Regions from separate parts of the Streptomyces sp. NPDC059866 genome, predicted to be linked through region 1. Evidence: riboswitches for the same ligand, from Rfam matches in the RefSeq annotation. Region 1 holds a riboswitch; the other holds the start of a gene.

Region 1 (14,734 bases):
GCGCGACGTACCGCATCCACGTCAAGGCCGGCAACCAGGTCGACGAGGACATCAAGCCGAACCTGGTCACCCCGGCCACCGCCTGCACGACCGAGGAGAGCCCGAGCCCCACCCCGACCGCGTCCGAGACGCCGTCGGAGTCGGCGCCGGCCGAGTCCGACACCCCGACCCCGTCGGCCTCGGAAGACGGCAGCAGCGCGCCCGCGGACACCGCGAGCAACGCTCCGTCGCCCGCGGCCGGTGCCGGTGACTCCAACCTCGCCGAGACCGGCGCCGGCTCCAACACCGGTCTGATCGCCGGCATCGCGGCCGCCCTGGTCGCCGTCGGCGGCGGTGCGGTGTTCTTCGGCATGCGCCGCCGCGGGGCGAGCAGCGACCGCTGATCCTCCGTCCGGCCCGACCGGCTGTGGCCCGTCCCGTTCCCGGGGCGGGCCGCACGTGTCTCAGCCGAACGTCGCCCGCTCCAGCCAGAACTCCAGCAACTCCCGCTCCCCCAGCACCTCCACCTCGGGGCTGTCCAGCGGCAGCCGACGGTAGAAGGCGAGCAGTACGGAGGTGAGCGGGCCGCGCAGCGCGACCGTCGCCTTCTCGTGTCCGCGCCGCCAGGCGAGCCCGTCCTCGGTGAGCTCGATCAACCACTCGGCGTTCAGCCGAGGCTCGGTGTCCGTGGCGTGCAGATGGATGCTCCGGCCCGGGCCACGCAACTCCCGTGCCGAGTCGTGCGGAGCCGTCCGCTGGACGAACTCGACGATCTGCAGCCACTCGTCGATCGCGTCCACGGCCACGTCGGGCGCGACGTCGTACGGCAGTTTCGCGGCGAGTGTGGCGTCGGCACGGTGGACGGTGACCTCGTGGGTCATCCGACGGGCCCAGAAGCCGGCGTCGAGGATCCCGGCCCAGCCCCACACCTCGGCGTCCGGCCCGGCCTCCCGCAGGGTGCCGACGAGCATGTCGCCGCTCTCGGCCAGCCAGGCGTCCAGCGCGGCCACGTCCCCCTCGGTCTTCGGCCCTTCGCCACCCGGTACCTGATCCTCCGGGACATCCTCCGCGGACCGGGTGCGCACCAGCAGCTCCACCCAGCGCAGGGAGCGGCCCACATGCCGTACGAGCTGCTCCAGGGACCAGTCGGGGCAGGTCGGCACGGTGGCGGACAGATCGGCTCCGAGGGTCACCACGGACCTCAGCAACCGCATCTGGTGGGCGATTTCGTCGCAGTACCGGTCGTGTGCGAGGTGCGTCATGGGCGGCACCCTACGGTGCGGTCGATCACGGGAGCACGACGATTTCGGCCACGTCGAACTCGACCCCGACCGCGTCCCCCACCTCCGGCGCCTCCCGCAGCGCACACGCCGCCTCAAGCCGCGGAGCGCCCTCGGGCTGCAGATGTACGGCGACATGGGTGCCCTTGAACGTGCGCGCGGCCACCGTGCAGCGCAGCCCGGCGTCGGCCGGCACGAGGCGCACACCGGCGGGCCGTACGAGGACCGTGCCCGCCCCCTGCGCCGCCCCCTCGGGCACCGGCAGCTTGCCCCACGGTGTGTCCGCGACCTGTCCGCTCACCGTCGCCGCGACCACGTTGTCGAAGCCCAGGAAGCGGGCCACGAACTCGTCCGCCGGCCGCTGCCACACCTCGAGCGGCGTACCGGACTGCGCGATCCGCCCGTCCCGCATCACCACCACCCGGTCGGCGAGCGCGAAGGCCTCGCCCTGGTCGTGCGTCACCGCGAGCACGGTCGTCCCCAACCGGCCGAACAGTTCCCGCAGTTCGACCACCAACCGTTCCCGCAGCGACCGGTCCAGCTGGCCGAGCGGCTCGTCCAGCATGAGCAGCCGTGGCCGCGGCGCCAGCGCCCGGGCCAACGCAACCCGCTGCTGCTCACCCCCGGACAGCGCGGCGACGGCCCGACGCGCGGCACCCGGCAGCCCGACGAGTTCCAGCAACTCCCGTACGTGCTCGTCCTGTTGCCGCTTCGACGCCCCGTGCATCCGCAGCCCGAACGCCACGTTGCCGCCCACGTCCCGTTGCGGGAACAGCTGATGGTCCTGGAACATCAGCCCCACGCCCCGCTTGTGAGCGGGCACGCCCGCCTGGTTCCGTCCGTCGAGCACCACCCGTCCGGCGTCCAGCGGCTGCAGCCCGGCGACCGCTCGCAGCAGCGTCGACTTGCCACTGCCACTCGGCCCGAGCACGCACACGACCTCGTGCTCGGTGACGCCCAGGTCGACGCGGTCGAGCGCGGCCCGCCCGCGGAACCGTACGGTCGCGCCCTCGAGGCTCAGCAGCATCAGAACTCCCCCGTCCGGTCGGTCCGCAACCGCTCCAGTACCAGCAGCGCCACCGCGCACACCACCATGAGAATCGTCGAAAGGGCCATCGCCTGCCCGTAGTTGAGCTCGCCGGGCCGCCCCAGCAGCCGTGCCACCGCGACCGGCAGCGTGGGGTTGTCCGGCCGCGCGATGAAGACCGTGGCGCCGAACTCCCCGAGCGACACCGCGAAGGCGAACCCGGCCGCGACCAGCAGCGCCCGCCGCACCATCGGCAGATCGACCTCGCGCCATGCCCGCCACGGCGACGCCCCGAGCACCGCCGCCGCCTCCCGCAGCCGCGCGTCCACGGCCCGCAGCACGGGCAGCATGGTCCGTACGACGAAGGGGACCCCGACCAGCGCCTGCGCGAGCGGCACCAGGATCCATGAACTGCGCAGATCCAGCGGCGGTTCGTCGAGGGCGATGAGGAACCCGAAGCCCACGGTCACGGCGGACACGCCCAGCGGCAGCATCAGCAGCGCGTCGAACCCGCGCACGAACCGCCCGGCATCCCTCCGGGTCAGCGCCCCGGCCGCCAGGCCGCCGATCAGCACGGCGATGGCGGTGGCGACGACGGCGTAGGTGAGCGAATTGCCGATCGCATCGATCGGCGGGACGAGGAAGGTCCCGCCGTCCTCGCTGGTCAGCGCCCGGTAGTAGGCGAAGTCGGGCGCGTCCAGCGAGCGCTGCACCAGCACGGCCAGCGGCAGCAGAAGCAGCCCGGCGACGGAGGCGAGGACACCGGCAAGGAGCGCCCACTGGCCCGCCCCCTGCGGCCTGCGCGCGGTCACGGACGCGTCCACGAGGCGCAGGGCGGTCTCCCGTCGCCGTACGGTCCAGGCGTGCACGGCGAGGATGGCGCCCACCGCCAGGAACTGGATGATCGTGAGGACGGCGGCCGTCGACAGATCGAAGATCTCCGAGGTCTGCCGGTAGATCTCCACTTCCAGGGTCGAGAAGGTCGGCCCGCCCAGGATCTGCACCACACCGAAGGAGGTGAAGGTGAACAGGAAGACCATCAGCGCGGCGGCGGCCACGGCGGGCGCGAGCGCGGGCAGGGTCACGGTGCGCCAGGCGGAGAGCCGCGAGGCACCGAGCATCCGGGCGGCCTCCTCCTGCCGGGGGTCCAGTTGCGCCCAGAGCCCGCCGACCGTCCGTACGACGACGGCGTAGTTGAAGAAGACATGCGCCAGCAGGATCGCCCACACGGTGGTGTCCAGCCGTACGCCCCACAGCTCGTCGAGCAGTCCGCCACGCCCGACCAGCGCGAGGAACGCCGACCCGACGACCACCGTGGGCAGCACGAACGGCACGGTCACCACGGCCCGCAGGAGGTGCTTGCCGGGGAAGTCGAAGCGGGCGAAGACATACGCACCGGGCAGCGCGACCAGCAGCGTCAGCGCGGTCGAGGCGAGCGCCTGCCAGGTGGTGAACCACAGCACATGGCGGATGTCCGACTGTGTGAGGACGTCCGCGATCCTGCCGAGCTGCCAGCCCCCGTCGGCCTTCAGCCCGCGGGCGACGATCGCTGCCACGGGGTAGGCGAAGAAGACGGCGAAGAACGCGACGGGCAGTGCGATGAGCCCGAGGCGTGCCGCGCCGCCCTTCGTGACGCGCTTCCTCGGGGCTACTTCAGTACGAGCGAGGTCCACGACTTGACCCACTGGTCGCGGTTGGCGGCGATCTCGGCCGGGTCCATGGTCTGCGGATCCTCGGCCTGCGGCCCGTACTTCACGAACTCCTCCGGCACCTGGGCGGCCTCCCGCACGGGGTAGACGAACATGTTGAGCGGCATGTCGTCCTGGAACTCCTTGGTGAGCAGGAAGTCGAGCAGCGCCTTGCCGCCCTCGGTGTTCCGCGCGTTGCTCAGCAGCCCCGCGTACTCGATCTGCCGGAAGCAGGTACCGGTCGCGACCCCGGTCGGCGCGGTCTTCGGCTTCGGGTCGGCGAAGACGACCTCGGCGGGCGGGGAGGAGGCGTACGACACGACGAGCGGCCGGTCGCCGCCGGCCTTCCGGCCGCTCGAGGAACCCGAGAACTCCTCGTAGTACGCCTGCTCCCAGCCGTCGACGACCTTCACACCGTTGGCCTTGAGCTTCTTCCAGTAGTCCGGCCACCCTCCGTCGCCGTACTTCGCGGCGGTACCGAGCAGGAAGCCGAGGCCGGGCGAGGAGGTGGCGGCGTTCTCGGTGACCAGGAGGTTCTTGTACGCGGGCTTGGTCAGGTCGTCGAAGGACTGCGGCGGGTCCAGCTTGTGTTCGGTGAAGTAGGCCTTGTCGTAGTTGACGCAGATGTCTCCGGTGTCGACGGGCGTGACCCGGTGCTTGTCCTGGTCGACCCGGTACTCGGGCAGGACGAGGTCGGCGTCCTTGGCCTCGTACGGCTGGAAGAGGCCGTTGTCGAGGGCGCGGGACAGCAGTGTGTTGTCGACGCCGAAGAAGACGTCGCCCTGCGGGTTGTCCTTGGTCAGGATCGCCTTGTTGACGGCCTGTCCGGCGTCGCCGTCCTTGAGGACCTTCACCGTGTAGCCGGACTGCTTCTCGAAGTCCGCCAGCACGCCCTTGGACACGGCCCACGAGTCGTGGCTGACGAGGGTGACCGTCTTGGAGTCCCCGGAGCCCCCGCTGCCGGACTCGGAGGACCCGCACGCGGACAGCGTGACGAGGCCCAGCCCGACGACCACGGCTGTGAACTTCCTGGTGTTGCTCACCGATTTCCTCCTGGCTGACCAGGAAGAGACGCGGCCCTGCCCGGGGACCTTCGGACGGCTCCCGGGCAGGGCGCAACAGCTTGAGTGACGACCGATCTCCCTACCCAGAATGACCTGGGCGAGGTTCAGAGGGTCTGCGGACTGTCCCGCACTCTCAGCGCTGTGGCGCTCCCCTGTCGGAATATGAAGATGTGTACGGCGTCAGACTACCGCTCGGTGGCCGCCAGCTGACCACACGCCCCGTCGATCTCCTGACCTCGGGTGTCCCGGACGGTCACCGGCACGCCGTGCGCGGCGATGGCCTCGACGAACGCCTTCTCGTCCTCCGGCCGTGAGGCCGTCCACTTCGAGCCCGGCGTCGGGTTCAGCGGGATCAGATTCACGTGCACGGGCCTGCCCTTGAGCAGCCGGCCGAGCCGGTCACCGCGCCAGGCCTGGTCGTTGATGTCCCGGATGAGCGCGTACTCGATGGACAGCCGTCGCCCCGACTTGGCCGCGTACTCCCACCCGGCGTCGAGGACTTCCCGCACCTTCCACCGCGTGTTGACGGGGACGAGGGTGTCACGCAGCTCGTCGTCGGGGGCGTGCAGCGAGATGGCCAGTCGGCACTTGAAGCCCTCGTCGGCGAAGCGGTGGATCGCCGGCACCAGTCCGACGGTCGACACGGTGATCCCGCGCTGCGACAGCCCGAGCCCGTCCGGCTCGGGGTCGGTGAGGGCGCGGATCGCGCCGACGACGCGCTTGTAGTTGGCGAGGGGCTCGCCCATGCCCATGAAGACGATGTTCGACAGCCGCGCGGGACCGCCGGGAATCTCGCCGTCCCGCAGCGCCCGCATCCCGTCCACGATCTGGTGCACGATCTCGGCGGTGGACAGATTCCGGTCCAGCCCCGCCTGCCCGGTCGCACAGAACGGGCAGTTCATCCCGCAGCCGGCCTGCGAGCTGATGCACATGGTCACCCGGTCCGGGTACCGCATCAGCACCGACTCGACGAGCGTCCCGTCGAACAGCCGCCACAGCGTCTTGCGGGTGGTGTCGGCATCGGTCGACAGATGCCGTACGACCGTCATCAGCTCGGGCAGCAACGCTTCCCGCAGCTTCCCGCGGGACCCGGCCGGGATGTCGGTCCACTGCTCCGGGTCGTGCGCGTACCGCGCGAAGTAGTGCTGCGAGAGCTGCTTGGCACGAAACGGCTTCTCGCCGATCTCGGTCACGGCTTCCCTGCGCTCGGCAGGCGTGAGATCGGCAAGGTGCCGCGGCGGCTTCTTGGCTCCGCGCGGGGCGACGAAAGTGAGTTCTCCGGGCTTAGGCATGGCTGTACCAGTGTCGCAGATCGACTGGGGAAGCGATTTCCCCGGCGTAGAGCGGCCTACAGGCTGTCGAGGAACCGCGCGATCGCCGCAACAGCGCGGTACCTGCGACGGTGTGCCTTACTGCAGTATCGCCGTCTGCGCCACCACCGGCGCGGCTGCGGGACCGGCGTACCGCACCAACGGCACGGCCGCGTCCGGGGCTCGGCTCTGCCGCTCATGCCGGCAAACGGTATCGACACCACGCAACCCTCCCCGCGCCGGCGACCACCCGAGGTACGGAAACGGCCCGCCACCCACGAGGGCAGCGGGCCTCCGCATGAGGGGACGGCGGTCAGCCGGACCCCACGAACAGCACCAGCAACAGCCACACCACCGGAGCCGTCGGCAACAGCGAGTCCAGTCGGTCCATGATGCCGCCGTGGCCCGGCAGCAGCGTGCCCATGTCCTTGATGCCGAGGTCCCGCTTGATCATCGACTCGCCGAGGTCGCCCAGCGTGGCACTCGCCGCGACCGCGAGGCCGAGCAGCAGACCCTGCCACCACATGCCGTCGTCGATCAGGAACTGCATGCACAACGCACCCGCCACCATGGCGAAGCTGACCGCGCCGAGCAGCCCCTCACGGGTCTTGCCGGGGCTGATGCGCGGGGCGAGCTTGTGCCGGCCGAAGCGCCAGCCGACGGCGTACGCACCCGTGTCGCTGACGACCGTCAGCAGCAGGAACATGAAGACCCGGCGCGGACCGTCCTCGGCCGTCAGCATCATCGCGACGAACGTCGCGAGGAACGGCACGTAGAAGGCCGCGAAGACCCCCGCCGTGACGTCCTTGAGATAACCCTCCGGCGGTTCCGTCATCCGCCAGACCAGCACCGCGAGCGCGGTGAGCGCCATCGCCACCCAGGCGCCCTCGGCCCCACGCACATACCCGGCGACGACCATCGCCGCGCCACCCACCGCGAGCGGCACGATCGGCGCCTTGATGCCCTTGCGCTCGTCGAGCCGTTTGGTCAGCTCCCACAGGCCCACCACGACGGCGACCGCGACGACCCCGACGAACACCGCCTTGACGATGAACAGAGACGCGACGATCACCGCGCCGAGTCCGACTCCGACCCCTATCGCGGCGCCCAGGTCGCGGCCCGCGCTCTTCTTCTGCGGTGCGGGCGCCGGCTGTGGGGCGTCGTGCATGGGCTCCGGATTCTGCGGCATCGCCGGATGGGGCTGCGCCGTCGGGCTCTCGTCTCGGAACAAGGGGCCACCCAGCCGAGCGGCCCCCCGGTCGTCGTCCTGGTCTCCGCCGTGGGCGGACACGTCGGGCACGATGGGCATGGGGCGAGTCTGCTGCGCGTTGTGCGCATCGTACGTGGGACCCGCCGGGGCGGCCCCCGGGACCGGTCCCCCGTCGGACGGCGCCCAGTACCCGGCGTGCGACGGCGCTCCCCAGGAAGAGTCGTTCATCAGACCTCGAGCAGCTCAGCTTCCTTGTGCTTGAGGAGCTCGTCCACCTGAGCGACGTACTTGTGCGTGGTGTCGTCGAGCTCCTTCTCCGCACGGCGGCCCTCGTCCTCGCCGATCTCGCCGTCCTTGATCAGCTTGTCGATGGCGTCCTTGGCCTTGCGGCGGACGGAGCGGATGGACACCTTGGCGTCCTCGCCCTTGCCCTTGGCGACCTTGATGTACTCGCGGCGGCGCTCCTCGGTGAGCTCGGGGAACACCACCCGGATGATGTTGCCGTCGTTGCTCGGGTTGACGCCGAGGTCGGAGTCGCGGATCGCCTGCTCGATATTGCGCAGCGCGCTCTTGTCGAACGGGGTCACGACCGCCATGCGCGGCTCCGGCACGGAGAACGAAGCCAGCTGGTTGATCGGCGTCGGCGCGCCGTAGTAGTCGGCCACGATCTTGTTGAACATCGCCGGGTGCGCACGGCCGGTGCGGATCGCGGCGAAGTCCTCCTTGGCGACCACGACGGCCTTCTCCATCTTCTCCTCGGCCTCGAGGAGGGTCTCTTCGATCACCACTTGCTCCTGCGTGTCTTGAGTAGGCCCGGCTGCGGTTCCTCGTCGGGGCCGGCGGCCGGCTGCGTCGCGTCTTCTTCCTGCACGGTTCCCGACCGGCAGGTCATTGTCCATCCCCTGGCCAGGGTCCGTTCCCTCCGTCCCTCGGACAGGTGTCCTCCCGCGACGGAGGCACCGGTCAGTCCCGGCCGGCTTGGTCACCCACCAGCGTGCCGATCTTCTCACCCTTGACGGCGCGGGCGATATTGCCCTCCTTCAGAAGCTCGAAGACCACGATCGGAAGCTTGTTGTCGCGGCACAGCGTGATGGCAGTGGCGTCGGCGACCTTCAGGTCCCGCGTGATGACCTCGCCGTAGCCGAGGGAGTCGAACTTGACGGCGTCCGGGTTGGCCTTCGGGTCGGAGTCGTAGACGCCGTCCACACCGTTCTTGCCCATCAGCAGGGCCTCGGCGTCGATCTCCAGGGCACGCTGGGCGGCGGTGGTGTCGGTGGAGAAGTACGGCATGCCCATACCGGCGCCGAAGATGACCACACGGCCCTTCTCCAGATGCCGTACGGCACGCAGCGGGATGTACGGCTCGGCGACCTGCCCCATGGTGATGGCGGTCTGCACCCGGCACTGGATGCCCTCCTTCTCCAGGAAGTCCTGGAGGGCGAGGCAGTTCATCACGGTGCCGAGCATGCCCATGTAGTCGGAGCGGGCCCGGTCCATGCCGCGCTGCTGGAGTTCGGCGCCGCGGAAGAAGTTGCCGCCGCCGATGACGACCGCGATCTGCGCGCCGTCGCGCACGACGGCTGCGATCTCGCGGGCGATGGCGTGCACCACGTCCGGGTCGACGCCCAGGCCCCCGCCGCCTGAGAAGGCCTCTCCGGACAGCTTCAGCAGAAACCGGCCGCGTACTTTGCCGTCGTCGCTCTTCTCGACGCTGGTGGTCATGGGGATCTCCTCGTGGTGCACATACGAAGAAGGCCATTGCCGGTGGTGGGTTTGCATCCCATACGCGGCAATGGCCTCCTCGTCAGATCTGCTGTCGTCCGCCACACGCGCGGGCGGGGCGGCCTGCGCGAGCGACACGGACGACTGCACCCGACCCTATCGGGATCGGGTACCCGTCGCTGTACGGACTCAGATGCCGACCTTGATGCGCGTGAAGCGCTTCAGGGTGACACCGGCCTCGTCCAGGACCTTCTGGACCGACTTCTTGTTGTCGAGCGCGTACGGCTGACCGAGCAGCGTGGCGTCCTTGAAGAAGCCGTTCAGGCGCCCCTCGACGATCTTGCCGATCGCGGCCTCGGGCTTGCCCTCGGCGCGGGTGGTCTCCTCGGCGATACGGCGCTCGGTCTCGACGACCTCGGCCGGGACGTCCTCCTTGGAGAGGTACTTCGGCGCGAAGGCGGCGATGTGCTGGGCGATGCCCTTGGCGACCTCGGCGTTCGGCTTGTCGAACTCGACGAGGACACCGATCTGCGGCGGCAGGTCGGGCATCGTGCGGTGCATGTACACGGTCACGAAGCCGTCGGAGAACTGCGCGAAGCGGTCCAGGACGATCTTCTCACCGAGGTTGGCGTTGGCCTCGTCCACGAACGCCTGGACGGTCTTGCCGGGCTCGATCTCGGAGGCGAGCAGGGCCTCCAGGTCGGCCGGGGAGGTCTTGGCGACGTGCTCGGCGATGGCCTGGGCCACGGCCTGGAACTTCTCGCCCTTGGCGACGAAGTCCGTCTCGCACTTCAGCTCGACGAGAACGCCGGAGGAGTTGTCGTCGGCGATGATGGAGACCACGGCGCCGTTCTCGGCGGAGCGGCCCTCGCGCTTGGCGACGCCCTTCTGGCCCTTGATGCGCAGCGCCTCGACGGCCTTCTCGACGTTGCCCTCGGCCTCGTCCAGCGCCTTCTTGCAGTCCATCATGCCGGCGCCGGTGAGCTCACGGAGCTTCTTGACGTCGGCGGCGGTGTAGTTCGCCATGAGTCTGTGAATCTTTCTCGAAGTCTGGAAGATCGAAGATCTGCGGGGTTCTGCGATCCGCATGCATCTGCAGATCTACGACACTCCGCTGACCTACGGGTGAACGGCGGGAGCGGTCTTCATGCACCGCTCCCGCCGTCAACGCTGACGGGACGGTCAGGCCTGCTCGCCCTCGGCGGCCGGAGCCTCAGCGGCCGGCGCCTCGGCAGCCGGCGCCTCCGTGGCGGGAGCCTCGGCAGCAGCCTCCGCGGCCGGAGCCTCCTCGGCCTTCTTCTCACCCTCGAGCAGGTCGCGCTCCCACTCGGCGAGCGGCTCGCCCGCGGCCTTCTCGCCCTTGCCCTCCGTCGCCACGCCGGAACGGGCGATGAGGCCCTCGGCGACGGCGTCGGCGATCACACGGGTGAGCAGGGTGACGGAGCGGATCGCGTCGTCGTTGCCCGGGATCTTGTAGTCGACCTCGTCGGGGTCGCAGTTGGTGTCGAGGATGGCGACGACCGGGATGTTGAGCTTCCGGGCCTCGCCGACCGCGATGTGCTCCTTCTTGGTGTCCACGATCCAGACGGCGCTGGGCACCTTCTGCATCTCGCGGATACCACCGAGGGTCTTCTCCAGCTTGGCCTTCTCACGCGAGAGGACCAGGAGCTCCTTCTTGGTCAGACCCGAAGCGGCGACGTCCTCGAAGTCGATCTGCTCGAGCTCCTTGAGGCGCTGCAGACGCTTGTAGACGGTGGAGAAGTTGGTGAGCATGCCGCCCAGCCAGCGCTGGTTGACGTAGGGCATGCCGACGCGGGTGGCCTGCTCGGCGATGGCCTCCTGCGCCTGCTTCTTCGTGCCGACGAACATGACCGTGCCGCCGTGGGCGACGGTCTCCTTGACGAACTCGTAGGCGCGGTCGATGTACGACAGCGACTGGAGCAGGTCGATGATGTAGATGCCGTTGCGCTCGGTGAAGATGAAGCGCTTCATCTTCGGGTTCCAGCGACGGGTCTGGTGACCGAAGTGGACGCCGCTCTCCAGCAGCTCCCGCATCGTGACGACGGCCATGGCCGTTCTCCTTGTGTTTCTCGGTTGTGCCGCGGATGCCGGACGGCTCCCGCGCCTGACGCCCACATGCGCCTTGCCACAAAGGGACCGAGGGGCGCTGATCCGGACCGTTGCCGGCCCTGGTATCGGGGCGTGCGAAGTCGACCCGGTGGCCCGGGTCGCCATCAGAAGTGTACGGGACCCGGGAGGTCCCGGGTGACGCCGCTGTCCACAACCCGGGAGTAATCCACAGGTTTCGGCCGTGATCGGCGGGGGTCCGGCACGGTTCTCGCATGCGAGCGATGCGATGTGCACGAGGTGTACGAGCGACGTGGGCGATGCTGCTGGGGCTGACGCTGACCGTCCTGGCCACTGCGGCCCGGGCGGACGGCCCGTCACCGACCGCGCCGCCGAGGGCGGACGCGCCGGTACCGGTGATCGGCCGTACGTGGCCGGTGGGGTTACGCCCATCCGTGCTGCGCGGCTGGGACCCCCCTGCCACGCCGTACGGCCGGGGCCACCGGGGCGTGGACCTGGCGGCCCCGCCCGGAACACCGGTACGGGCAGTGGCGGCGGGCCGGGTGTCGTTCGCGGGGCGGGTGGCCGGAAAGGGGGTTGTGTCGGTGGAACTGACCGGTACCGGCGCCCCGCCCTTGCGGACGACCTATGAACCCGTACGCGCGTCGGTCCGCAAGGGGGCCGAGGTACAGGCGGGCGAGGTGCTCGGCACGGTCGAACCGACGGGCTCCCACTGCACGGTCACGTGCATGCACTGGGGCTTGCTGAGGGAGGCCACGTACCTTGACCCGCTGTCGTTGCTACCACCCTGGCTCCTGCACCGTGGACCGTCCCGCCTCCTCCCGGTACTCGGGGTACCGCTACCACCGGCGTAGACGTAGCTGCGGGCAGTCGTGCCGCTGGGGCGGCACGGGTGGGCGCAGCGGCACCCGGCCAACGCCGGCGAGTGCACCGACCCGCACCGACCCGCACCGACCCGCACCGACCCGCGGTCAGCCGCGAACGCCCCTCAGCACCATCCCCACCGCAGCCTCCGCGATAACCCCCGGCTCCTCCGCCGCCCCCAGCTCGATCCGCCGCACAGCCGCGTCCACAACCCCCTGCAGCAGCATCGCCGCCAACCGCGGCTCCGCATGCCCCATCTCCCCCAGCGCCTCGACGATCATCGAGACCAGCCCCCCGTGCGCCGCCCGGATCTTCTCCCGCGCCCCGGCATCCAGCTCACTGGCCGAAATCGCCACCACAGCCCGATGCCGCCGGTCCCCGACGAGCTCCAGCTGCTTGCGCACATACGCCTCGACCTTGACCTCCGGCCCGTGCACCCGCTCCATCGCCGCCGACACTTCCGCCGCCCAGACCGGGAAGTCGACCTCACACAGCTCCTCGACCACGGCGGCCCGTGACCGGAAGTACTCGTACACGGACGACCGCGCAAGGCCCGTCCGCTCGGCCAGGGCCGGGAAGGTCAGCGCCTCCGTCCCGCCCTCGGACAGCAGGGAACGAGCCGCGTCCAGCAGGGCGGCTCGCTGCATCGACCGGTGCTCGGCCACGGAGGCCGCTCGAATCCTTGGCACGTCCACCACTTTACGGACGCGGCACCCGGGGCGGGAGTGAATCGCGTCGCCCCGTCGGCGTTCGACCAGGTCAACGCCCGAAGCCTGCCAGTTTCGCGCGCAGCTGGAGCACGGACTTGGTGTGGATCTGACTGACCCGGCTCTCGGTCACCCCGAGCACATTGCCGATCTCGGCGAGCGTGAGCCCCTCGTAGTAGTACAGCGTGACCACGGTCTTCTCCCGCTCGGGCAGCGTGTTGATCGCCCGCGCCAGGAACCGCCGCAGCTCCCGGTCCTCGGCCACCTCCACCGGATTGTCCGCGGCGGTGTCCTCCAGCGTGTCCATGACGCTCAGCCCGTCCCCGCCGTCGCCCCCGACGTGCAGCAGCTCCTCCAACGCCACCACGTTGGCCAGTGACAACTGACTGAACACCGCGTGCAGTTCGTCGACCGCCATGCCCAGCTCGGCGGCCACCTCGCTCTCCGTCGGCGTCCGCCGCAGCCGTGCCTCCAGCGTCGCGTAGGCCCGCTCCACATTGCGCGCCTTCTGCCGCACGGACCGCGGGATCCAGTCCAGCGCCCGCAGCTCGTCGATCATCGCGCCGCGGATCCGCGTGATCGCGTACGTCTCGAACTTGATCTCCCGGTCGATGTCGAACTTCTCGATCGCGTCGATCAGCCCGAACACCCCGGACGACACGAAGTCCGCCTGCTCGACGTTGGGCGGCAGCCCCACGCTCACCCGCCCCGCCACGTACTTCACGAGCGGCGAGTAGTGCAGGATCAGCTGCTCCCGCAACCGCTCGTCCCCCGTCGCCTTGTACGACCGCCACAACTCGTCGAGCGTCGAGGGAGCGGGCGGCCGCACGCTGCCACCGTCACGGGCGGCTGGGGGGATCGCCGCCCGGTCGGACCCGGAGGTGTGCTGGGGCATTCGTCGCCTTGTGCCGTTCTGCCGTTAAGGGTGGTGCCTGGGGGAGCTGTCGGTCTGATGTCGAGTTGCCGGACTGTGTCGGGATCCTTGTGAGCGTAGCGTGACTGATGAGTCGCGGTGTGCGAAGGACGGGGCCGGACCCATGCGCAGATACGTTCCGCCGGGTGCCCCGCAGGGTCATGACGGTCGCTCTCCGTGACCGCCAGGACCCGTCAACTGCGGGATTTCCCAAGGGCGTCGAGTTTTCCCTCGGACGGCCGAACACGCACGGTCAGCACGGGCTCCGACCGCCTTGAACGGAGATCATGGCCTGGCGTGTCAACTTCCAGCCGTCGCCGTGTCGTTCGACGTAACCAAGTGCTCTGAGTTCGTACAGTCTCGCGATCGCGTCATCCTCCGTCGTCGGCGTGCCGCGTGCGATCTCCTCGGCCGTGGCGGCTCCGCGGGCGGGCAGAGCGGCCAGGACGCGCCGGGCGCCGGGCGCCAGCAGATCCCGCGGCAGCACCGGTCCTCGGCGGTCCGGGGCCAGCTCCCCCATGTCTCCGACGAGTTCCACCACCTCCGCCGCGTCGGTGACCAGCGTCGCGTCCCCGCGCAGCAGTTCGTGCACGCCTGCCGACAATCCACTGGTGGTCGGCCCGGGCACCCCCATCGTGTGCCGCCCCAGCCGTTGCGCCGCCCGCGCCGTGACGAGTGAGCCACTGCGGTAGGCGGCCTCGACGACGACGGTTCCCCGGGTGAGTGCGGCGATCACTCTGTTCCTGACGATGAACCGGCCCGGCGTCGGATGATCACCGGGCGGCAACTCACCGATCACCAGCCCCTGTTCCGCGATCCTGGTGATCAACTGGGTGTGGCCGCGCGGATAGGGCCGGTCGACCCCGCAGGCGAGGACGGCGA
Region 2 (14,734 bases), on a different contig from region 1:
AGTTGTGCGGATTGCGAATCCCGAGCCCCGACCCGATCGGCGATCCCAGCGGCATGATCGCGGCACAGCCCACGTCCTGAAGCTTCCGCGCCAGCACGGGATCGTCGTTCGTGTACGGCAGCACCATGAACCCGTCGTCCACCAGCGTCTCCGCCGCCTCCAGCAGCTCGATCGGATCCGGCAGCAGCGTCCGCTCGTCGGCGATGACCTCCAGCTTGACCAGCTCCGTCCCGAGCGCCTCCCGCGCCAGCCGGGCCGTGAGCACGGCCTCACCCGCGGTGAAACACCCCGCGGTGTTCGGCAGCACCCGAATCCCCAGCCGGTCCAGCACCGACAGCACGGACCCGTGCACATCGGGATTCACCCGCCGCATGGCCACCGTGGTCAGCTCCGTTCCGGAAGCCACCAGCGCCCGCTCCAGCACGTCGAGGCTGGGCGCACCCCCGGTGCCCATGATCAGCCGGGACGTGAAGGTCGTACCACCCAGGACAAAGGGATCGTCGGCCATGGGTCAGCCTCCTTGGACGGCGGTGAGGACTTCGACACGGTCCCCCTCGGAGAGGGGTGTGGTCGGCCACTGCGCGCGCGGGACGACGGTTTCGTTGAGGGCGGCGGCCACTCCGGAGGGGGCTGCCGTGAGGGTCTTCACCAGGACGTCGAGAGCCGTGCCGGGCTCGACCTCGCGCGGCTCGCCGTTGACGGAGATGGTCATGCCGGCTGCTCCATGGATGTTCATGCGGGCTGCTCCGTGAGTACTGCGCTGAAGCGTTTCGGGGTGAAGGGGCGGGCCACGTCCGGGAGTTCGCCGGTGGTGAGCAGATGCGCCATGACGTCGCCGGTGACGGGAGTCAGCAGGACGCCGTTGCGGTAGTGCCCGGTGGCCAGCAGCAGTCCGTCCAGCCCGGTCGGTCCGAGCAGGGGCGCGTTGTCGGGCGAGCCGGGGCGCAGTCCGGCCCGCGTCTCGGTCAGCGGCAGCTCGGTGAGGCCGGGCACCAGCTCGTGCGCGTCCCGCAGCAGCTGGTACACGCCCCCGGCCGTGACCGTCGTGTCCCAGCCGAGCTCCTCACTGGTCGCCCCGACGACCAGCTCGCCGCTCTCGCGCGGCACCAGATAGACATGGCTGCCGCGGACGACCGCGCGCACGGTCCGGCTCAGGAACGGCGCGTACCGCTGCGGCACGGTCAGCCGCAGCACCTGCCCCTTCACGGGCCGTACCGGAGGCAGGACGGCGTTCGGGACACCCGCGAGCCGCCCGCTGAGGCTCCCCGCGGCCAGGACCACCTGCCCGGCGGCCAGCTCGGTGCCCGCGCGTGTGACGACCCCCGCGGCCCGGTCCCGTACGACCACGAGCCTTTCCGCCCACTCCCGGTGGAAGACCACGCCCGCCCGCTCGCACGCGGCCACCAGCGCCCCCGTGAGCCGCCGCGGGTCGATCTGGTGGTCGCCGTCGACCCGCAGCCCGCCCCGCACACCGGGTGCGAGCATCGGCTCCAGGCGCCGGCAGTCCCGCCCGGACAGCCACTCGGAGTCCAGGCCCGACTGCCGTTGCAGGGCGTGCAGTTCCCGCAGATGGGCGCGGTCGTCGGCGTCCAGGGCGACGGCGAGCGTGCCGCACCGGCGGTAGCCGAGGTCGTGGCCGGTGAGGTCGGTGAGCTCGGCCGCGAAGTCCGGATAGCGGCGGGCCGAGGCCAGGTTCAGGCCGAGCAGGGTCTGCTCGCCGTAGTGCAGTTCCGTGACGGCGGCCAGCATGCCCGCCGCCACCTGGGCGGCCCCGCCGCCGGGTTCGGGGTCCACGACGGCGGTCGCGAAGCCGCGTTGCGCGGCCCGCCAGGCCGTGACCAGACCGATGATTCCGCCCCCGATGACGAGGACGTCTGACGTACGTGTGGATGACGACACGGGCGCTGCGCCCCTCCCTTCGCCGGCATGACCCGGATCAGGTTCGTACGGTCGGAGGCCGCCAGCCTCCCTCTCAGCCCGGTGCGTCCGGGCTCCCGCGAGTGCTCTACGTTGGCCACCCTAGCCTCTGCATCCACGCCTCTGTAAGGGAGCCTGTTGTCATGCCCAGCTCGCTCGACGGCCTCGTCCTCGCCCCCGTAGCCGACCAGGCACCGGGTCAGGTCGGTACCCGCACCCGGTTCACGTACCACGAGCAGGACGGGGAGATCTGGGCCGAGTACGCGGGCGGCGACGTCGTGCGCGGGTACCTGGTGGGGACCCGGGAGGGCGACCTGCTCGACTTCCGGTACGTGCAGCTCAAGCAGGACGGGACGACGTCCTCGGGGCACTGCGAGTCCAGGGTCGTCGAGCTGCCCGACGGGCGGGTGCGGCTGGAGGAGACCTGGGAGTGGGAGTCGCAGCAGGGCAACGGGACGAGCGTTGTGGAGCAGGTCACCGAACCCACCGCTGACTGACAGAAAGTCAGTTGACTATGGTGATCAGGTGAGCGAGCAGACGCAGGAGACGGGGCTGTCGCAGCCGCGGCGCGTGGTCGTGGTCGGTGCGGGCATGGCCGGTGTGCAGACCGCGGTCGCCCTGCGGGAACAGGGCTTCACCGGCACGGTGACGCTGATCGGCGCCGAGCCCCACCAGCCGTACGACCGTCCGCCGCTGTCCAAGGCCGTCCTGCTCGGCACGGCGGAGGGCTCCGCCTTCGACGTCGACTTCGAGGCGCTCGACATCGAGCTGCACCTCGGGCGCGAGGTCCTCGGCGTCCGCCCCGACGAGCACGAGCTCGACACGGCCGCCGGGCCGGTGCCGTACGACGTCCTGGTCCTCGCGACCGGTGCCGAACCGATCACGCTGCCGGGCGCGGAGGGCGTCCCCGGCGTGCATCTGCTGCGCACCCTGGACGACGCCGAGCGGCTGCGGCCCGTGCTCGCCCGCCGGCACGACATCGTCGTCGTCGGCGCGGGCTGGATCGGCGCGGAGTTCGCCACGGCCGCGCGCGAGGCGGGCTGCGCCGTGACGGTCGTGGAGGCCGCGGACCGCCCGCTCGCCGGGGCGCTGCCCGCCGAGGTCGCCGCGCCGATGGCGGACTGGTACGCGGACAGCGGTGCCGTACTGCGCACGCACGCGCGCGTGGCGCGGGTCGAGCCCGGCGCGGTCGTGCTCGACGACGGTTCGCGGCTGCCCGCCGGGGCGGTCGTGGTCGGTATCGGCGCCCGGCCCGCCACCGCCTGGCTCACCGGCGCCGGCATCGAGCTCGGCGCATACGGCGAGGTCGTGGCCGACCAGCACCTGCGCACCTCCGCGCCGGACGTCTACGCGGTGGGCGACTGCGCCTCCTTCCCTTCGGGAAGATATGGCGAGCGCCTTCTGGTCCACCACTGGGACAACGCCCTGCAGGGCCCTCGTACGGTGGCCGCGAACATCATCGGCGAGGCGACCGGCGAGGCCCCGGTGGTCTACGACCCGGTGCCGTACTTCTGGTCCGAGCAGTTCGGCCGCTTCGTCCAGTACGCCGGCCACCACACGTCCGCCGACCGCACCGTATGGCGCGGCGACCCGTCCGGCCCCGCCTGGACCGTCTGCTGGCTGCGCGAGAACCGGCTCGTCGCCCTGCTGGCGGTGGGCCGCCCGAGGGATCTGGCCCAGGGGCGACGGCTGATCGAGGCCGGCGCACCGATGAACCCGGAACTGCTGGCGGACCCGGCGCGGCCGCTGAAATCGGCGGTGGCGCAGCCGTCGTAGGCACCGCCCGGACGGCCCCTTGCTCCCGGTCCGTCCCAGTGGTCCGTCGCCCCAGGTCGGACCGGTCCGGCTTCCGACTGTCAGTGGGGGATGGCAGGCTGGTTTCCGTGACCGAGATTGACACAAAGATCGACGCTCTCGTCCCCGCCTGGCTCACCCTTCCCGACATCGCCGAAAAGCTCGGTGTCGAGGTGACGCGCGTGCGGCAGCTGGTCAAGGACGGCCAGCTCATCGCCGTACGCCGCGGCGAGAACCGCGCGCTGCACGTCCCCGCCGCCTTCATCGACGGGGACAAGGTCGTCAAGGGCCTCTCCGGAACCCTGACGCTCCTGCGGGACGACGGCTTCACGGTCGAAGAGATGCTGGAGTGGCTGTTCACCCCCGATCCGACCCTGCCCGGCACCCCCGCACAGGCGCTGAGCGAGAATCGCGGCACGGAGGTGAAGCGCCGCGCCCAGGCGCTCGCCGTCTGATCCGAAAACCGTCCGGCGTACGGGCCGCGGCGCGCGCAGGCCACGGCCGCTGTCCAGCACGCTCACCCGCAGCCCGTACGCCACCCACAACGGGGGACACATGACCGCCACCGCCGCCACCGCCCGCGCCAGGCTCGCCGACGCCCGGGTGTACCTGTGCACGGACGCGCGCAAGCGCCAAGGTGATCTGCCGGAGTTCCTGGACGCGGTCCTGGCGGGCGGGGTCGACATCGTGCAGCTGCGCGACAAGGGCATGGAGGCGGCCGAGGAGCTGGAGCACCTGAAGATGTTCGCCGAGGCCTGCGCCCGGCACGGCAGGCTCCTCGCGGTCAACGACCGCGCGGATGTCGCGCACGCCGCCGGCTCGGACGTACTCCACCTCGGCCAGGGCGATCTCCCCGTCCCCGCCGCCCGGGCGATCCTCGGCGACGGCATCCTCATAGGCCGTTCCACGCACGCGGAGTCCGAGGCCGCCGCGGCCGCCGTCCAGGACGGTGTGGACTACTTCTGCACCGGCCCCTGCTGGCCGACCCCCACCAAGCCCGGCCGCCACGCCCCCGGCCTCGACCTGGTGCGGTACACGGCGGGGCTCGGCACCGACCGCCCCTGGTTCGCCATCGGCGGCATCGACCTCGGCAACCTCGACCAGGTGCTCGACGCGGGCGCCCGCCGGGTCGTGGTCGTCCGGGCCATCACGGAGGCGGACGACCCTGGTGCGGCCGCGGCGGAGTTCGCCAAGCGGCTGCGACAGGCGTGACACGCACGTTTGTCCAAGGTGTCCAAGGGATGGACAACAAGCCGACAAATCGGGCAAATTTGCGGCATCCGGTTGGGGGACCGCCGCCCCCTGGCTAACCTGCCCGTATGGCCCTCGGAACCGCATCCACCAGGACTGATCGCGCACGTACCGTGCGCGACATGCTCGCCACCGGCAAGACGACGTACTCGTTCGAGTTCTACGCGCCGAAGACCGCCAAGGGCGAGCGCAGCCTGTGGAACGCCCTCCGCAGGGTCGAGGCGGTGGCCCCCGACTTCGTCTCCGTGACGTACGGCGCCGGCGGCTCGACGCGCGCGAGCACGGTCAAGGAGACCGAGCAGATCGTCGCCGACACCACCCTCACCCCGGTCGCCCACCTCACCGCGGTCGACCACTCCATCACCGAACTGCGCAACGTCATCGGCCAGTTCGCCGACGCCGGCATCCGCAACATGCTCGCCCTGCGCGGCGACCCGCCCGGCGACCCGATGGGCGAGTGGGTGCCGCATCCCACGGGCCTCACCTACGCCGCCGAACTCGTCCGGCTCATCAAGGAGTCGGGCGACTTCTGCGTCGGTGTCGCGGCCTTCCCGGAGATGCACCCGCGCTCCAGCGACTGGGACACGGACGTCACGCACTTCGTCGACAAGTGCCGCGCCGGCGCCGACTACGCGATCACCCAGATGTTCTTCCAGCCGGAGTCCTATCTCCGGCTGCGCGACCGGGTCGCCGCGGCCGGCTGTGAGACCCCGGTCATCCCGGAGGTCATGCCCGTGACCAGCGTCCGGATGCTGGAACGACTGCCGCAGCTCAGTAATGCTCACCTTCCGTCCACCTTGAAAGAGCGAATCCTCACAGCAAAAGACAATCCGGCCGCTGTACGCTCCATGGGGATCGAGTTCGCCACGGAGTTCTGCGCGCGGCTGCTGGCCGAGGGAGTGCCCGGACTGCACTTCATCACGCTCAACAACTCCACGGCGACGCTGGAAATCTACGAGAATCTGGGCCTGCACCACCCACCGCGGGCCTAGACCGGTCGCACGCTCATACGACACACTGCGTAGCGGCCACTGGGAGAGGGGCGTACATGGGCTGGACGGTCCTCTACATCGCGTTCGGCATCGTCGCGCTGTGGCTGCTCGGCGAGGTCCTGCTGCAGTACAAGGCACGGCTTCGCTGGCGGCTGCTGGCGTTCGCCGGCTTCCTCGGTGTCGTCGTCGGTGTACTGATCCCGTCCGTCGTCGTGATCGGACTGGGCGCCGCCGCCTTCGCGGTCGGGCAGACGTACGTCACGCTGTCGTTCCGCCGCGGTTTCGCCGCCGGCTGGGCGGTCGCCGGGCGTTCGGGCCTGGGCGGCAGCAAGCGCCGCCGCGGCGAGCCGGAGCACCAGGACCCGACCCTCGAGGTCTCCGATCTGGAAGCGGGCGACTACGGCGACGACAGCGCCCAGTACGGTCACCGCAACGCCTCCCAGGGCCAGGACGACTACGACCGTGACGACGTGTTCACGCCCGCCCGTTCGGAGCCCACGGCTGCCGAGGCCACCGCCGTGTACGAACCGCAGCCGATGCCCGACGACACCGGCTCGTACGGCATATACGGCGACACCGCGTACGCAGCCGCGGGGCAGACCCAGGACCAGTACGCAACGGCCGCCCAGAGTGCCGATCAGAACTACGCCTACGACGGTTACTCCTACGGCCAGCAGCAGTACGGCTACGACACCACCGGCCAGCAGCAGTACGCCGCGTACTCCGACCCGTACGCCGGCACCCAGGCCTACGGCGGCGCCGCGTACGACACCGGCTACGACCAGCAGCAGTACGGTCAGCAGGCCTACGGCCAGGACCAGTACGCCACCGGCAGCTACGGCGGCCAGACCCCGCCCGGCGGCGTGTGGGTACCGCAGCAGCGCAGCACCGACGACGCCTACGGCGGGGAACTCCCGCCCGAGCAGCCCTACCCGTACCAGGGCGACGGTCAGGCGCAGGGGAACGAGTACGACGAGCGGTACCGCTTCTGAACGCCGCCTTTCACTGAGATCCCCGGAAGCCCGGCCCCTCCACGATCAGCCCCGCCACCAGGGCGCCCGACATGCCGGCATGGGGGAGACCGCCGCCCGGGTGAGACCAGCCGCCGACGGTGAACAGGCCGGGCAGCCCGGTCGTGTTCGACGGGTGCAGCAGCCGGCCCTCGGCCGCCGCCAGCGCCGGTGCCGGCACCGCCCCGCCCTCCGCGCCGGTCACCTCCGCGATGTCGGCCGGAGTGCGCACCTCGCGCCACAGGAGGCGGTCCCGCAGGTCGGGTATGACGCGTCCGGCCATGGTGATCATGGCCTCGGCGTGCTGGTCGAAGACCTCTGCATCCGCCCAGCTCCACTCGCCCGGCATGGAGGGGACGGTGGCGGTCAGCGTGACCGCCTCGTGCGCGGGGTCCGGGACCAGCTGGGGATCGTCGGGCCGCAGCACCGTGACCGTGGGACGGGCGGCCATCCCCGCGGGCGTGCCGAACACGGACCCCAGCTCGAGCTCGCGGTCCTCCGCGTGCACCACCGTCCGATGAACCGTCCCCTCCGGACGCCCGCCGCGCAGCGCCAGCAGCACCGTCAGACGGCTCGGCAGCCCGCGCTGCCCCGGGACCTCGCCCGCCCCCCGTATCGCCGTACCGGGCACGACACGGCTCAGCACCTCCGGTGCGACACCGGCGACCACGAAGTCCGCCTGAGCCACCGTCCCGTCGGCGAGCTCCACCCCCGCGGCCCGGCCGTCCTTCTCCAGCACCGTCGTCACCTCGGCGCCGAAGACGAACTCGACCCGCCGGGCCAGGCAGCGCTCGTACACCGCGCGTGCGAGTTCCCGGATGCCACCGCGCACGTACCAGGTGCCGAAGGCGTGATCCAGGTACGGCAGCACGGCGGCGGCGGCCGGAGCGACGCGCGGGTCCAGGCCGTACGCGAGGGCCTGACTCTCCAGCAGGGCGACCAGCCGGGGATCGCGCAGCTCCCAGGTGCCGACCTCGGCGAGTGTGCCGGCCCGGCGGGTGCGCAGCAGCCGCTTGTGCGGGACGGCGGGGTAGGGCTCACGCTCGGCCAGCACCGGCCAGTTCGGCCACAGGGGCTCCTCCAGGAGAGGCCTGCGGGTCCGGTCCCAGGCCTCGCGGGCCCGCACCAGGAAGTCGCCCCAGCGTCCCCCGGCCCCCGACCCCAGCGCCTCGTCCAGGGCGGCGACCGCTCCCGCGCGCGAGGCGTTCGGCAGCGACACCTCGGTGCCGTCCGCGAAGACATGCCGGGCCGACGGGTCGACCTGGACCAGCTCGACGCACGCCTCCAGCGGCTCCTTGCCGGTCTTGAGGAACAGGTCGCGGTGGACCGCGGGCAGCGGCAGCAGCCCCGGGCCGGTGTCGAAGGAGAATCCGTCCCGCTCCAGTCGGCGCACCGCGCCGCCGTACGTCTCCGTACGCTCGTACACCGCCACCCGGTGGCCCGCGACGGCCAGCCGGGCAGCAGCCGCCATCGCGCCCATCCCGGCGCCGATCACCGCAATCCGTGCCATGCCTGCGACTTTATCGGCCGCCACTGACAATCCGCCCGCGGGCCTGTGACCTGCACGCTCCCATGGCCCGGAGGTCAGCCGGGCGGTGGTCCGGCCCGCGCCGCCAATCGCCGTTCCTCCCGGCGCTGCGCCCTGCGGCGCCGGAAGCGGCGGATGCGAGAGACGAGGAAGTACAGCATGACCAGCCCGGCGACCAGCAACACGCCGGCGATGACGGCCGCCGCCTCCGGATGGAACATCGCGAACGTGACGATCCCGCCGACCCCGAGATCCTCGGCCACGCTGATGATCACATTGCTGAAGGGTTCCGGCGAGCTGTTGACCGCCATCCGCGTGCCGGCCTTGACCGCATGGCTGGCCAGCGCCGTCGAACCGCCGATGGCGCCCGCCGTCAGATCGGACAGCGAACCGCTCTGGCCCGCGAGCAGCGCCCCGATCCAGGCCCCGGCGGCCGGCCGGATCAGCGTGTGCACCGAGTCCCATGCCGAGTCGACGTACGGGATCTTGTCGGCGACCGCCTCGCCCAGGAACAGCACCCCCGCCGTGATCAGCACCTCGGGGCGCTGCAGTGACTCGGGGACCTCGTCGCTCAGCCCCGTCGCACCGAAGAAGCCGAGCACCAGCACCACCGCGTACGCGTTGACGCCGCTGGCCCAGCCGCTGGTGAACACCAGGGGGAGTACGGACACGGAGGCGATTGTAACCAGCCGTGGCCGAGGCGTCCTGGGGGCGAGTGCGTACGGCTGAGTATCCGTACTCAGGCGACGAGATGAGTACGCGCGCGGATGGGGGCCGACCTGCGCGAACGAGAGAGTGGAGGCACGGAGAGGGGCACGGGCCCGGCACCGGCGACACGGGGCGCCGGAACGGCCCGGCCCACGATCCGCTCCTTCCGCCGGCCCCGGTCGGCGGGAGCGAGGCACGGGGGAGTCCGGGGGAGGACCGAAGGGGCCCGACGGGGGAAAACGGGGCCCAACGGGGGAAAACGGGGGCGCACAGAGAAGCGCCGGTCCGAGTGTGGCCCGCGGGGGACGCGGCCATCTCGGACCGGCGCTTTCGTGCCGCCTGTTCGTGTTGCCTGTACGTGCCGCCTAAGGGCGCCCGCTGACCCGTCCCTGGAGCAGCCGTGAGAGGGCTGCGTGGACGTCGTCCAGGGAACGCTCCGGCTGGAACGCCTGCCAGTCCAGTGCGGCCACCAGCACCATGCCGACGAGCGCCGCCGCCGTCAGCGGCACGTCGATCTCCTCGCTGAACTCGCCGTTCTCGATGCCCTCGCGCAGCACGTCCTCGACGACCGCCACCGCCTTCTGCCGGACCACCAGCAGGGTGGACTGCCAGGCCCGGTTGGTACGCCACAGCTCGGCCACGTACAGCTGGGTGAAGGCCGGATAGCGGTCGATGAAGACGAGCCCGGCCCGGATCATCGCGTCCAGTGCGGCCACCTTGGTGCCGCCGTCCTTCGCCGTCTGCTCGGCCGCCTCCCGGAGGGAGGCGGTGAGGAGGCCCACGCCGTGCCGCAGCAGCTCCTCGAAGAGGACGGATTTGCTGGCGAAGTTGTAGTAGACCGTGCCCTTCGCGACCCCGGCCCGCTCGGCGATCTCGTCCACCGTGGTGGCGGAGAAGCCCTGCTCCGCAATGAGCGTGACGGCCGCTTCGTAGAGCTTCTGCCGGGTGGCCTCTCGGCGCGTACTGGCCCCCGAGGCGGTGTTGCTGCTTTCCATGGCCCCGATTGTCACAGGAAACCGCTGCCTCGCAGGGGCGGGAGGTGTCTTCACAGGCTCAGCTCCGGGTGCAGCCGGTCCAGGGTCCACACCTGCCGGCGCCGGGCCGACAGCGCGGTGAGTGCGAGGGCGCCCGCGGTGAAGGCGGCCAGCACCACGCACGCGTGCCACACGGGTTCCAGGCCACCACCCGAGATGAGCCTCCTGAGGGCCTCGACGATGTGACTCATCGGCAGGAAGGGGTGCAGCGCGTTGAAGAAGCCCGGGCTGGTCTGCACGGGATAGGTGCCGCCCGCGGACGTCAGCTGCAGCATCAGCAGGGCGAGGACCAGGATGCGGCCGGCGGCTCCGAAGCGGGCGTTCAGCCACTGGATCAGCGCCGCGAAGCACGCCGTCACCAGGAACAGGAAGCCCACCGTCCCGGCCGCCCGCGCCATCTCCAGCCCGACCGCCCAGTGCAGCACCGACATCAGGGCCACCGTCTGGAGTACGCCGATCGCCAGCACCGGCAGCCAGCCCGCCAGGGCGATCCGCCAGGCCGAGGCGCCGGTGGCCAGCGCCCGCCGGTTGAGCGGCGGGATCAGCATGTACGCCACCATCGCACCCACCCACAGGGACAGCGGGATGAAGTACGGGGCGAAACCAGTGCCGTAGTTGGGTGCCTTGTGCAGCGTCTTGGAGGCGAGCTGGACCGGGTCCGCCATGACCTCCGTCCGCGCGTCGCGCTGCTGCTTGTCGTAGTCGGGAATCTGCTCGGCGCCGTCGTGCAGCCCGTTCGCGAGCTTCCCGGAACCGTCGACGAGCTTGAACATGCCGCCGCTGAGGTCGTCCGCGCCCGTCCTGAGGTCGCCGACGCCCTTGTCGAGGTCCACGGCGCCGGTCTTGGCGGTGCCGAGCCCGGTGTGCAGCGACTTCGCACCTGTGGCGACCTTTCCGGCACCTTCGTTCAGCTTGTTGATCCTGGTGACGGCGTCGTCGAGGTCCTCGGAGAGGTGCGGGGCGCGGTCGGCGAGGGCCTGGGACTGCTCCTCCAGGGTGGCGAGATGGCCGTCCAGCTTCTTCAGGTCGCTGTCGTGATCGGTGATCAGTGTGTTGACGTCGTCGGCGATCGTCGCCACGTCGGCCGCCGCGTCCTTGGCCTTCTCCAGGTCGGAGCAGGCCGCATCGGGCAGTACGGGAGTCTCGCAGCGCCTCTTGTGGACGTCGTTCAGCGTGCCGGAGGCCGCCCGGGCATCCTTGGCGGCCGTCGGCGCCCGCTTCACCAGGGTCTCGAGGTTGTCGCGGATCGCCCCGGACGAGTCGGCGACGAACTGGGCCGTGTCCCCGATGGCCTTCTCGTTGTCCTCGAGGAAGGGCCCCACCTTGTCCGCGACCCCGTTCACCTTGTCCGCAAGCGCCTGCGTCCCCTCCGCGACCCGCTTCGAACCGTCCTCCAGGTCGTCGGCGCCCTTGTTGAGTTTTTTCAGGCCCTTGGCCAGCTTCCCGCTGCCGTCCTCGGCGTCCTTCAGACCGTCGGCGAGATCCTTCGAGCCCTTCTCCGCCGTACCGATGCCACTCCTGAGCTTGTCGGCGCCGCTCGCGGCCTTCACCGTCTCGCCGTGGATGTCGGAGAACGAGATGAAGATCCGGTCCAGGAACGACCGCGACGCCTTCGTGGACGCCGCCGTACGCACCTCGCTGAACACCGTCCGGGAGATCTGCCCGACGATGTAGTTGTTCGCGTCGTTCGTACGGACCTGAAGGGCGCCCGTCTCGGGGGAGTCGCCCGCACTGGAGGCAATACGCGCACTGAAGTCGGCCGGCATGGTCAGCGACAGGTAGTACGTGCCGTCCTCGACGCCCGCGCGGGCCTCGGCGGCGCTCACCTCGTGCCAGTCGAAGACCTCGCTGTCGCGCAGCCCCGCCACGATGTCGTCGCCCGCGTTGACCTTCTTCCCGTCCGCGGTCGCCCCCTTGTCGTCGTTGACCAGCGCCACGGGGAGCCGGTCGAGGCGGCCGTACGGGTCCCAGAAGGACCACAGGTAGAGCGCGCCGTACAGCAGGGGCAGCAGCAGGAGCGCCACCAGGGCGGCGCGGGGCAGCTTGCCGCGCCCGAAGCGGCGCAGCTCAAGAGCGGCCAGTTTCGGCGAGCGCATCCGCCGCCTCCTTCACCTCGTCGTCCAGGGGCTGGTCTTCCGGCCGGCCTTCTGGCTGGTCCTCCGGCTGGTTCTCGGGCACCCGTACGTCGTTGTCGCGGGCCTGCGTGGACACCACGACCGCGTCCTCCGGTGCCTCGCTGCACACCGCCAGCACCGTCGTCCCGGCCTCGGTGACCGACCTCAGGAGGGCCCAGACCTCGCCCTGTTCGGCGGGGGAGAGCTTCAGGTCGGTGTCGTCCACGCCCAGTAGCCGCGGGCGTCCGATGAGGGCCAGGGCGACGGACAGGCGCAGCGCCTCCAGGCGCTCCAGGTCGCGTACGGCGGTCCGGGAGCCCTTGGGCAGGGCCTCCCGGTCGAGGCCCGCGGCGGCCAGGGCGGTGTCGATCCGCAGTTTCGCCTCGTTCGTGCGGTCGGCGCGCGGCCGCAGCAGCCCCCGCAGCGAGTCCCCGAAGCGGCTCTGCAGCAAGGCCCGTTCGTGCAGGTGCTCCGCCACGGTCAGGGCGGGGTCGAGGTCGGTCACGCCGGGAACGTGCGCGAGCCCGCTGACCCGGCGCAGGGCCGCCGACTGCTTCGGCAGCCGGGCCTCGCCGACGGCCGCCGTCCCCTCGGTGGCCTTCATCCGTCCGGTCAGCGCGAGCAGCAGGCTCGTACGGCCCGAGCCCGAAGGTCCCGCGACCGCGATCAGCGAGCCGGGCTCCGCGGTGAAGGAGACGCCGCGGAAGGCCCAGCCGCGAGGCCCCCTGAGCCCGAAGTCGCGGGCGGCGACAGCGAGTCCCCCCACAATTCCCCCAGGGATTTTTGAACTGACTGGTCAGTGCAAAATCTAACCCGAACCTTCGATCGAAGCAAAAGCCCAGGTCAGAACGGATTGTCAGTGCCATACCTCACGATGGGCACATACGGCACCCCGTATCAGGGCGTGCCGTCACACAGACGACAGGAGGTTCGTCATGGCCAACTCGTCCGCAGCCGCCGCACGCCGGCGCCGCGCCACCGGCCCTGCCCCCTCACTGACCGGCCCGGCGAGCGATGTGCACCCCGTGCTCCGCCGGGCCACGGCCCCGCCCGCCGCCCTCGACCTGCTCGCCCAGGCCCGTGCCGGACTCGACGAGGCAACCGTCCTCGAAACGCCGAACGAGCGCTACGCGACGGCCCACCTCGCCGCCCTGCGCACCGCCGCCGCCGTCCTCGCCGCGCGGGGACGCCCGGAGACCAACCCCCGACGCCGGGCCCGGATCCGGAGCGCGTGGGAAGTGCTCCCCGAAATCGCGCCCGAACTCACCGAGTGGAGCGCCCTGTTCGCCTCGGGGGCCCGGCGTCGCGCCCGGGCCGAAGCGGGCATCAAGGGCGCAGCCAGCCGCCGGGACGCCGACGACCTGATACGCGACGTGGCGATGTTCATCCGCCTCGTCGAGCGGATGCTGGTACTCCAGCCGGTCCTGCCCCAGCCACGTCCGGACGCGGACGAGGCAGCGGACCGCGACCCCGGCTCGGATCCCCACCGAGGCGGGACCACAGGAGTGACCGGTCAGGGCCGTGGAGGCAATAGGGTGGAGAGCGCCTGAAGCCATCCCCTCCCGCACCCCGGGTCCGGGGAGGCAGCCCGTTCGCTCCGCCCCGAGGCGGTGCCGCGCCGAGGAGTCAACTGCCGTGTCGGACCCGATGCGCCCCCGCGCTTCTCTCCGTACCGCCGTGGTCTGGGAGGTCCTCCAGGACGCTCTGGACCGCCGGGTCAAGGCCACGGGCCGGGAGTCGCTGGACGTCCTCGACACCGGAGGCGGCAGTGGCAACTTCGCGGTGCCCGTCGCCCGCCTCGGCCACCGGGTCACGGTCGTGGACCCCAGCCCCAACGCGCTGTTCGCCCTGGAGCGCCGCGCTGCCGAGGCCGGCGTCGCCGACCGGGTGCGGGGTGTGCAGGGTGACGCCCACGGCCTGTTCGACGTGGTCGAGCGCGGCGGCTACGACGCGGTGCTGTGCCACGGCGTCCTGGAGTACGTCGACGACCCGGCCGAGGGCGTCCGCAACGCGGTGGCCGCGCTGCGGCCCGAAGGCGTCCTCAGCCTGCTCGCCGCCGGTCTGGGCGGTGCCGTCCTCGCGCGCGCCCTCGCGGGCCACTTCAAGGAGGCCAAGCAGGCCCTCGGCGATCCGCACGGCCGCTGGGGCGCGGGTGACCCGATGCCCCGCCGCTTCACCGCCGACCAGCTGACCGAACTGGTCGAGGCCGCCGGCCTCCGGGTCGGCGCCGTGCACGGCGTACGGGTCTTCGCCGACCTCGTGCCCGGTGTGCTGGTGGACACCGAGCCCGGAGCCATGGACGCCCTGCTGAAGCTGGAGGCGGCGGCGGCCGAGGTACCGGCGTTCCACGCGGTGGCCACGCAGCTTCATGTGCTCGGCGAGACGC

The links. Region 1 has a riboswitch for thiamine pyrophosphate ahead of ACFV7R_RS19210 (thiamine ABC transporter substrate binding subunit). Riboswitches for the same ligand answer to the same signal wherever they lie in the genome.
Region 2: linked by a shared signal. The riboswitch ahead of thiO (glycine oxidase ThiO) and the one ahead of ACFV7R_RS19210 (thiamine ABC transporter substrate binding subunit) in region 1 are both predicted to bind thiamine pyrophosphate.

Annotation. Positions count from the first base shown of each region.
Region 1 covers NZ_JBHWJT010000011.1:202,766-217,499, reverse strand. The annotation lists gene ACFV7R_RS19230 (LAETG motif-containing sortase-dependent surface protein) at 1-383, shown strand, start outside; gene ACFV7R_RS19225 (maleylpyruvate isomerase family mycothiol-dependent enzyme) at 444-1,241, opposite strand; gene ACFV7R_RS19220 (ABC transporter ATP-binding protein) at 1,267-2,286, opposite strand; gene ACFV7R_RS19215 (ABC transporter permease) at 2,286-3,959, opposite strand; gene ACFV7R_RS19210 (thiamine ABC transporter substrate binding subunit) at 3,935-5,017, opposite strand; TPP riboswitch at 5,097-5,202, opposite strand; gene rlmN (23S rRNA (adenine(2503)-C(2))-methyltransferase RlmN) at 5,224-6,330, opposite strand; gene ACFV7R_RS19200 (phosphatidate cytidylyltransferase) at 6,662-7,786, opposite strand; gene frr (ribosome recycling factor) at 7,786-8,343, opposite strand; gene pyrH (UMP kinase) at 8,522-9,280, opposite strand; gene tsf (translation elongation factor Ts) at 9,470-10,306, opposite strand; gene rpsB (30S ribosomal protein S2) at 10,463-11,350, opposite strand; gene ACFV7R_RS19175 (murein hydrolase activator EnvC family protein) at 11,623-12,222, shown strand; gene ACFV7R_RS19170 (TetR/AcrR family transcriptional regulator) at 12,340-12,897, opposite strand; gene whiG (RNA polymerase sigma factor WhiG) at 12,992-13,834, opposite strand; gene dprA (DNA-processing protein DprA) at 14,106-14,734, opposite strand, start outside.
Region 2 covers NZ_JBHWJT010000001.1:390,260-404,993, reverse strand. The annotation lists gene ACFV7R_RS01875 (thiazole synthase) at 1-508, opposite strand, end outside; gene thiS (sulfur carrier protein ThiS) at 512-712, opposite strand; gene thiO (glycine oxidase ThiO) at 733-1,899, opposite strand; TPP riboswitch at 1,896-2,008, opposite strand; gene ACFV7R_RS01860 (hypothetical protein) at 2,061-2,414, shown strand; gene ACFV7R_RS01855 (NAD(P)/FAD-dependent oxidoreductase) at 2,443-3,693, shown strand; gene ACFV7R_RS01850 (Rv2175c family DNA-binding protein) at 3,801-4,166, shown strand; gene thiE (thiamine phosphate synthase) at 4,267-4,923, shown strand; gene metF (methylenetetrahydrofolate reductase [NAD(P)H]) at 5,031-5,954, shown strand; gene ACFV7R_RS01835 (hypothetical protein) at 6,011-6,946, shown strand; gene ACFV7R_RS01830 (phytoene desaturase family protein) at 6,957-8,474, opposite strand; gene ACFV7R_RS01825 (DUF4126 domain-containing protein) at 8,549-9,163, opposite strand; gene ACFV7R_RS01820 (TetR/AcrR family transcriptional regulator) at 9,566-10,195, opposite strand; gene ACFV7R_RS01815 (YhgE/Pip family protein) at 10,246-12,330, opposite strand; gene ACFV7R_RS01810 (ATP-binding cassette domain-containing protein) at 12,302-13,114, opposite strand; gene ACFV7R_RS01805 (SAV_6107 family HEPN domain-containing protein) at 13,284-13,898, shown strand; gene ACFV7R_RS01800 (methyltransferase) at 13,984-14,734, shown strand, end outside.